Regions from separate parts of the Streptacidiphilus alkalitolerans genome, predicted to be linked through region 2. Evidence: riboswitches for the same ligand, from Rfam matches in the RefSeq annotation. Region 2 holds a riboswitch; the other holds the start of a gene.

Region 1 (4,555 bases), on a different contig from region 2:
CGGTCAGCAGCACGTTCTCCGGCTTCACGTCCCGGTGCACCAGGCCGGCCCGGTGGGCCGCGCCCAGGCCGGCCAGGATCGGCTCCAGGATGTCCAGCACGGTGCGCGGGGTCAGCGCGCCCCGGTCCCGCATCAGGTCGCGCAGGGTCCAGCCGGGCACGTACTCCATCGCCAGGAACACGGCGTCGCCGTCCGCGCCCTGGTCGTAGACGTTCACCACATTGGGGTGGGCCAGCCGGGCCACGGCCTTGGCCTCGCGGATGAAGCGGGCCGTGAACTCGGGGTCCCCGGCCAGCCCGGGGTGCATCACCTTCAGCGCGACCACCCGGTCGAGCCGGGTGTCCAGGCCGCGGTAGACGGTGGCCATGCCGCCGACGGCGATCCGCTGCTCGACCCGGTAGCGGGCGTCGAGCATCCGCCCGAGCAGTGGGTCGTGCAGCGTGGTGTCCATCCCACGGAGTTTACGGGCCAGTGGGGCGGCTCCGGGTGCAGCGACAGCACAGTTGTTGCCGTACCGCTACGAACCGGGTGATCCGGGTCACGCCCGCCGCCTAGAACGCCGGGGCCTCCGGGTCGAACTCGGCCCGTCCGGCCATCGGGGAGGACGCCTCGGCGTGGAAGCGGCGCGGGATCCGTCCGGCCCGGTGGGCGAGCCGGCCGGCCTCGACGGCGTGCCGCATGGCCTCGGCCATCAGCGCCGGGTGCTGGGCCCGGGTGACCGCTGTGGCCAGCATCACCGCGGCGCAGCCGAGTTCCATCGCCAGCGCCGCGTCGGAGGCGGTCCCCGCGCCCGCGTCCAGGATCACCGGGACGCCGGCCTGCTCCACGATCAGCTGGAAGTTGTGCGGGTTGCGGATGCCGAGCCCGGAGCCGATCGGGGAGCCCAGCGGCATCACCGCCGCGCAGCCCACCTCCTCCAGCTTCCGGGCCAGCACCGGGTCGTCGTTGGTGTAGGGGAGGACGGTGAAGCCGTCGTCGACCAGGGTCTCGGCGGCGTCCAGCAGTTCGATCGGGTCGGGCAGCAGGGTGCGCTCGTCCGCGACCACCTCCAGCTTCACCCAGTCCGTGCCGAGCGCCTCGCGGGCCAGCCGGGCGGTGAGCACGGCCTCCCCGGCGGTGAAGCAGCCGGCCGTGTTGGGCAGCACCTGGATGTTGTTGCGCCGCAGCACCTCGAGCACCGAGCCGCGCGCGGCCGGGTTGACCCTGCGCATGGCGACGGTGGTCAGCTCGGTCCCGGACAGCCGCAGCGCCTGCTCCAGCACCTCCAGGCTGGGCGCGCCGCCGGTGCCCATGATCAGCCGGGAGCTGAAGCTGCGGTCGGCGATGGTGAGGGTGTCGTCGGACATGACGGGTGGTCAGCCTCCCTGGACGGCGGTGAGGATCTCGACCCGGTCGTCGGCGGCCAGCGCGGTCGCGGGCCAGGCGCCGCGCGGCACCACCGCCTCGTTGACGGCGGCGGCCACGCCCGAGGGCGCGGCGCTGAGCTCGGCGACCACCTCGGCGAGGGTGGTCCCGGGGGCGATGTCGCGGGGAGCGCCGTTGATACGGATGGACAGGGCCGTCATCGGGTGGCCTCCTGGAGTGCGGGGACGGAAGAGAAATGGGTGGAAGAGAACCGGGCCGGGGTGAACGGGGCTGCCTCGGGCGGGAGTTGACCGGTCGCCAGATAGGCGGCGACGGCGTCCGCGGTGACCGGGGTGAGCAGCACCCCGTTGCGGTGGTGCCCGGTCGCGGCGACCAGCCCCGGCAGCGCGGTCGGGCCGAGCAGCGGGGCGTTGTCGGGGGTGCCCGGCCGCAGCCCCGCGCCGGTCTCCAGCAGCGGCAGCTCGGTGATGCCGGGCACCAGCTCATGGGCGTCGCGCAGCAGCTCGTACACCCCGCCCGCGGTGACCACGGTGTCGTAGCCCTGCTCCTCCATGGTCGCGCCGACGACCAGCTCGCCGTTCTCGCGCGGGACCAGGTAGAGGTGCACCCCGCGGACCACCGCGCGCAGATTGCGGGACAGGAACGGGCCGCCGGGCAGCGGCGCGCCGTCGGTGCGGGTCATCCGCAGCCGCAGGATCTGGCCCTTGACCGGCCGCACCGGCAACTGCGCCTCGGGCGGGAGGCCGGGGATCGCGCCGGACCAGCTGCCGGCCGCGAGCACGGTCTGCCCGGTGGTGAAGGCCGTCCCGTCCTCGGCCAGGGCGCCGGCGGCCCGGTCGCCCGCCGGGTTCAGCACGATCCTGGCGGCGGCCGAGCGGTGGATCCGCACCCCCGCGCGGACGCAGGCCTCCAGCAGCGCCGCGCCCAGCCGCCGCCCGTCCACCTGGTGGTCCCCGGCCACCAGCAGCCCGCCGCGTACCGAGGGGGCCAGCATCGGTTCCAGCCGCCGGCACTCGCGCCCGGTCAGCCACTCCGCGGCCAGGCCCAGCCGCTGCTGGAAGGCGTGCTGCTCGCGCAGCTCGGCCCGGTCGTCGGCGTCCAGCGCCACCGCGAGGGTGCCGCAGGCGCGGTAGCCGGTGGACAGGCCGCTCGCGGCCTCCAGCTCGGCGGCGAAGGCGGCGTAGCGCTCGTTGGAGGCGATGCCGAGCCGCAGCAGCGCCTCCTCGCCGTACTGCAGCTCGGTCACCGGGGCGAGCATCCCGGCGGCGACCCGGTTGGCGCCGCGGCCGGGATCGGGGTCGAGCACGGTGACCGACAGGCCGCGCTGGGCGCTGCGCCACGCGGTGGCGAGGCCGATGATGCCGCCGCCGACGATCAGCACCTCGCTGTCCCGCTCGGTTTCCTGGGCGCGTTGCATGGGGTGCGCGCTCCCTTCGCCGGCATGACCCGGATCAGGTTCGGACGGTCGGAGGCCGACTGCCTCCCTCTCAGCCCGGTACGCCGGGCTCCCGCGGATTCTGCGGTCCACTGTAGTCGCGGGCCCGCGCCCGTACAGTGACGGGATGCGGATCGTGGTGGTCGGGGCCGGGATGGCCGGGGTGCAGACAGCGGTGGCCCTGCGCGAGCAGGGGTACGACGGGGAGCTGGCGGTGCTGGGCGCGGAGCCGCACCTCCCGTACGACCGGCCGCCGCTGTCCAAGGACGTGCTGCTCGGCAAGGCCGAGAACTCCCGGTTCGAGCTGGACTACGGCGCCCTCGGCATCGACCTGCTGCTGGACCGGTCCGCCACCGGCCTGGACCCGGACGGCCGCAGGCTGCGTACCGACGCCGGGGAGCTGGACTACGACCGGCTGGTGCTGGCCACCGGTGCCCGGGCGGTCGCGCTGCCCGGGCAGCCCGCCGCCGCGCACCTGCTGCGCACCCATGACGACGCGGTCGCGCTCAGGGCCGTGCTGCGCCCCGGCGCCCGGCTTGTGGTGGTCGGGGCCGGCTGGATCGGCGCCGAGGCGGCGACCGCGGCCCGGACCCTGGGCTGCGAGGTCACCGTGGTGGAGGCGGCCCCGGTGCCGTTGGCCGGGGCGCTCCCGGCCGAGGTCGCCGAGCTGACCCGGCGCTGGTACGCCGAGGCCGGGGTCGAGCTGCGGACCAGCACCGCGGTCGGCGGCATCGTGGACTCCGAGCAGCGGCTCGAGGGCACCGGCGGCAGCGCGGTGCTGCTCACCGACGGCACCGAGCTGGACGCGGACGCCGTGGTCGTCGGCATCGGCGCCCGCCCCGACACCGGCTGGCTGGCCGGCTCCGGCATCAACCTGGACGACCGCGGCGCGGTGGCGGTCGACGCCGCGCTGCGCACCTCGGCGGCCGGGGTGTTCGCGGTCGGCGACTGCGCCTCCTTCCCGTCCGCCCGCTACGGCGTCCGGCTCACCGTGCACCACTGGGACAACGCGCTGCAGGGCGCCAGGCTGGCCGCCGCGAACCTGCTGCACCCCGGTCCGGAGGCGGATCTGCCCCGCTACGACCCGGTGCCCTACTTCTGGTCCGAGCAGTTCGGGCGGATGGTCCAGTACGCGGGCCACCACAGCCCCGGCGACGAGCTGCTGCTGCGCGGCGACCCGGAGGCCGACGGCGGCTGGGGCGCGCTGTGGCTGCGCGGGGAGGTCCCGGTGGCGCTGCTGGCCGTGGACCGGCCGCGCGACCTGGTCCAGGGACGGCGGCTGATCGAGCGCGGAACACCCCTGGACCGGTCCCGCGCGGCCGATCCCGCGGTGCCGCTGAAGGCCGCCGCACGGGCGTGATGGTGCGCGGGGGCCGTCCGGGATGGCACGCTTGGGGGTGTGAGCCAGATTGATCCCAGAATTGACGCCCTGATTCCCGCCTGGATGAACGTCCCCGAGATCGCCGAGCAGTGGGGCCTGATCGTCACCAAGGTCCGCCGCCTGGTCGACGACGGCACCCTGCTCGCGGTCCGCCGCGGCGAGAACAACGCCCTGATGGTCCCGGCCGCCTTCATCGGCCCCAACGGCACCGTCAAGGGCATCACCGGCCTGGTGACCCTGCTGCGCGACTGCGGCTTCTCCGACGAGGAGATGCTGGAGTGGCTGTTCACCGACGACCCCTCGCTGCCCGGCACCCCCGCGCAGGCCCTGAACGAGAACCGCGGCACGGAGGTCAAGCGCCGGGCGCAGGCGAT
Region 2 (4,555 bases):
GTCGGTACTAACGCCCCAGCTGGTCAAGTACCTGGCGTGGATGATTGGTGATGATGGCCTCGACGCCCAGCCGCAGGCACAGCTCCACGTCCTCGGGATCGTCCACCGTCCAGACGTGCACCCGGTGCCCGGCGCGGTGCAGCGCGGCCACGTAGCCGGGGTTCTCCCGGACCAGGTCGATGCCGGGGCCGGCGATCCTCGCCCCGTAGGGCAGGCTGCCGTCCCGGAAGCGCAGCGGGACCCGCTCGGTCAGGAAGACGGTGGGGACGGCGGGCGCCAGCTCCCGCACCCGGCGCAGCGACAGCTGGGAGAAGCTCATGATCCGCACCGGGGAGCGCTCGCCGCTGCTCGGGGTGACCAGATCGAATCGGTGCAGCAGTTCGAGGAGTTTGCGCTCCACGAGGCCCGCGTAACGGGTGGGGTGCTTGGTCTCGATGGCCAGCTCGACCCTGCGGCTGGAACCGGTGGCGAGCTCGAGCAGCCGCTCCAGGGTGAGGACGGCGGTGTGCTCCTCGTCGGCCCAGTCGACCGGGTCGCCCTTCCAGGAGCCGAAGTCCAGTTCGGAGAGCTGGGCCAGCTCCAGCGTCGACACCACGCCCCGGCCGTTGGACGTCCGGTCCACCTTGCGGTCGTGCACACAGACCAGATGGCCGTCGGCGGTGAGCCGGACATCGCACTCCAGGGCGTCGGCGCCCTGGTCGATGGCCAGCTTGTAGGCCGCGAGGGTGTGCTCGGCGAAGGTGCCGGAGGCGCCCCGGTGGGCGACGACACGAGTGGCCTGGCGGTTGGGGAGGACAACCGGGGTGAGTCGAACGTTGGACACGGGACCACGATAAATCGTGCGCCGCCCGCACCCCGGTTGCCCCAGGTGAACACTGACCAGGTGTCCGGTAAACGCCGCCGGGCGCCACCGCCTCGGCCGGCTGGCTGGCACCGTTCCGGCCGCCCGCCCCGCGCCCCGCCCCCCGCGCTCCGGCCCCCGCGGCCCCCGCTCAGTGACCCTTGCGGAGCAGCGGTGTCAGGGCCCAGGTGAGCAGCGCTGGGACGACGAAGGAGAACAGCGACGCCGACGTCCACACCTGCGGCTGGAAGTGCAGCGCGTTCTGCGCATGCGTCCAGAACGTCGGCCACCAGCTCGCCCAGCCGGTGAGCTCCGCCGGATAGATCAGCTGGTAGACCACAAAACCCACCGCCCAAGGCAGCAGCGTCAGCCAACGCGTAGGCGCACTCTCCGACAGGTCCCAGCCCCCCTCCCGTCGCCCCGCTCCGAAGAAGAAGTCCACCGCCAGCACCGCGGACAGCGGCACGAACACCGCCCCGATCAGGCCGAGGAACGCCTCGTACCCGCTGAAGTCGGTGACCAGCAGCGCGAGTCCGGTCACCAGCGCGCCCAGGGCGACGGTCAGGATCCGCCGGTCGATCCTCGGGAAGAGGTTCTGCACCGACATCGCGGTCGAGTACACGTTGGCGAAGGACTGGTCCGCCTCCCGCAGCACCAGGACGGCGAAGAACACCCAGCCCGCGGTGATGCCCATGAAGGTGGTGAAGATCTTGTCGGCGTCGCCGCCCACCTGGAGCAGCGCCATCAGCCCCACCACGTAGCACCAGACCTGGGAGACCGTGTACCCGCTGAACGCGCCCCAGAAGGAACTGCGGGTGCTCTTCGCGTGCCGGGTGTAGTCGGCGGCCAGCGGCACGAAGGAGATGGAGACCGCGATCACCGCGTCCACGGCCGGCAGGAAGCCGGACCAGCTGCCGTCCTTGGGGGACGGCACCCCGCGGCGCAGCAGTTCCACCGTGAAGAACAGCATGGCGATCCCGACCGCGACCGCCACGTACTTGCGCAGCACGGCGATGGAACCCAGCGGACGGATCGTCATCGCCGTCGTCAGCGCCCCGGCGGCCAGGACGTACAGCCAGTGCGGGCCGCCGTCGAAGAGCGCGTTCGCACCCATCGCGATCACGGTCAGCTCGAACACGCCCCAGCCCAGGCACTGGACGATGTTCAGCACGGTCGGCAGGTAGGACAGCCTGGTGCCGAACAGTCCGCGCAGGATCGCCATCGCGGGCGCGCCCGCCCTGGTCCCGATCACGGCGGCGACGCCCAGCATCACCGAGCCGATCACCGTGCCCACGACGACCGCGGTGAGCGCGGCCGGGATGGAGAGGTTCTTCCCGTTGACCACCAGGACGGTCGCGGCGCTCTGGAAGCCGATCAGGCTGACACCGAGGTTGGTCCAGAAGGCCGCCTGGTCGCGGAACCCGAGCGTGCGCGGCGGTTCGGTGTCCAGAATGAGTGGGGCCTCGGCCCGAAGCCCCGGTGTCCCCTGTTCCAGGACAGGGGTAGGAGAAGGGGACGGCGAAACGGACGTCATGATGCTTTCAGCTCCCTACGCCGGCATTACCCGGTCAGGTTCAAGCGGTCGGCACCCCGTTCGGCGCCCTCTCAGCCTGGAATGGTCCAAGCTCCCGCGTATGTGTTCGATCGACATCGTAGGGCCTGCCCAGCAGCAGGCCAAGGTCCCGTCCGCGCCTTGGATGAGGCTGGGCTGAACCGTGGATGAGTGAAGCTGTGGGGCGGCTAAGGAAGCTCTCACATGCATGCGCTATAGATGCGGTCAGGGGAATTAGCGCATGGCTGACCCTTACGATGCCCTGACAACGGGTGGGCAATGCTATGGGACGCCAGTCCCACAGGAGGAGGTCATTCGTGAGTACCGAGCACGAGGGCGGGTACGCCGGGTCGCAGCAGCCCGCCCCCGTCGACGGGGCAGCGGCAGGGCCGTCCCCCTACGCGCAGGAGCGCGCCGTGCCGACTGACGCCGCGGACGACACCGTCGTCCAGCCGGTCTCACCGCCGGTCGACCCGACGCTCGCGGGATTCCCGCCACCGGTCGTACAGCCCCAGCCGGCCGCCCCGGCCCCGGCCGACGCCGGCGTTCCGGCCCCGGTCCCCGCCCCGGTCGCACCCGCAGCGGTCGCGGCACCGGCGGCCGAGGGCGGGTACGAGAACCCCACCGTCCCGTCGGCGCCCGTGTCCGAGCCCGCGCCCGAGCCCGCGCCGGCGTTCACGTCCGAGCCGGCACCGGCAACCGCGCCTGTGTCCGCGTCCGGATCCGGGTCCGCACCTGACTTCCCGCCCGCGCCGGCCCAGGCCGCGTACCCCGAGCACGCTCCCGCCTACCCGGCGGACGCCCCGGCGTACCCGCAGCAGCCGCCGGTGTACGGCGCCCAGCAGCCCCCGCACCAGCCCCCGCCGTACGGCAGCTATGCCGGTGGGGACTACCCGCCCTCCGGCGAGGGCCCTTACGCTCCCTACGGCACCACCCCGCCGCGCAAGAAGCGCCGCGGCGGCCTGATCGCGCTGCTCGCCGCGACCGCGCTGGTCGCGGGCGGCATCGGCGGCGGCATCGGTGCCGCGTTGGAGACCCACAACAGCTCGGACGGCTCCACCGTCGTGTCCACCACTGTGGACCCGAAGGCGCTCAGCCGGGCGCCCGACAGCATCGCCGGAATCGCCGCCAAGGCGCTGCCGAGCGTGGTGACCATCTCCGCGAGCAACTCGCAGGAGTCCGGCACCGGCACCGGGTTCGTCTTCGACACCGACGGGCACATCCTGACCAACAACCACGTCGTCGCGCCCTCGGACAACGGCGGCAAGCTGTCGGTGAAGTTCTCCGACGGCACCAGCTACCCGGCGACCATCGTCGGCCGCGCCTCCGGCTACGACGTCGCGGTGATCAAGATCGACGGCACCCCGAAGAAGCCGCTGGTCCCGCTGGCGCTCGGCAACTCCGACGCGGTCGCGGTCGGCGACACCACCATCGCCATCGGCGCCCCGTTCGGCCTCTCCGGCACGGTCACCTCCGGCATCATCAGCGCCAAGAACCGCCCCGTCGCCTCGGGCGATGAGACCGGCGCGCAGACCTCGTACATGAACGCGCTGCAGACCGACGCGTCGATCAACCCGGGCAACTCCGGCGGTCCGCTGATGAACTCCTCCGGGCAGGTCATCGGCATCGACTCGGCGATCCAGTCGACCGGTCAGAACAGCGACACCGGCGGCCAGTCCGGCAGCATCGGCCTCGGCTTCGCGATCCCGATCAACCAGGCCCAGTGGGTCGCCCAGCAGCTGATCAAGACCGGCAAGCCGACGTACCCGATCATCGGTGTGCTGCGCGACGACAGCTACCAGGGCACCGGCGCCAAGATCGCCGCCGCCCCGGTCCAGGGCACCCCGGCGATCACCGCCGGCGGTCCCGCGGACAAGGCCGGCCTCAAGCCGGGCGACATCATCACCGAGCTCGGCGGCGTCCAGATCGACAGTGGCCCCACCCTGGTCAGCGAGATCTGGTCGCACCACCCGGGCGACGTAGTCAGCGTCACCTACACCCGCGACGGCAAGACCCACACCACCAGCGTCACCCTGGGCTCCCGCGTCGGCGACCAGTAGCAGCAGCAGCGGTAACCCGGGCCCCGGTCTCCTCCCCCGGGAGCCCAGCACGGCTCCCCCGGCCCCGTACGGCACCAGCCCCACGCCGTACGGGGCCAATCG

Evidence for each region. Region 2 has a riboswitch for thiamine pyrophosphate ahead of ACEZDG_RS17070 (purine-cytosine permease family protein). Riboswitches for the same ligand answer to the same signal wherever they lie in the genome.
Region 1: linked by a shared signal. The riboswitch ahead of thiO (glycine oxidase ThiO) and the one ahead of ACEZDG_RS17070 (purine-cytosine permease family protein) in region 2 are both predicted to bind thiamine pyrophosphate.

What each region holds. Positions count from the first base shown of each region.
Region 1 is NZ_JBHEZX010000011.1:184,921-189,475, reverse strand. Features, by position in the region: gene pknB (Stk1 family PASTA domain-containing Ser/Thr kinase) at 1-451, opposite strand, end outside; gene ACEZDG_RS24510 (thiazole synthase) at 552-1,346, opposite strand; gene thiS (sulfur carrier protein ThiS) at 1,356-1,565, opposite strand; gene thiO (glycine oxidase ThiO) at 1,562-2,782, opposite strand; TPP riboswitch at 2,777-2,887, opposite strand; gene ACEZDG_RS24495 (NAD(P)/FAD-dependent oxidoreductase) at 2,928-4,160, shown strand; gene ACEZDG_RS24490 (Rv2175c family DNA-binding protein) at 4,200-4,555, shown strand, end outside.
Region 2 is NZ_JBHEZX010000006.1:426,934-431,488, reverse strand. Features, by position in the region: gene ACEZDG_RS17075 (glycerophosphodiester phosphodiesterase) at 8-823, opposite strand; gene ACEZDG_RS17070 (purine-cytosine permease family protein) at 993-2,375, opposite strand; TPP riboswitch at 2,372-2,483, opposite strand; gene ACEZDG_RS17065 (S1C family serine protease) at 2,711-4,453, shown strand.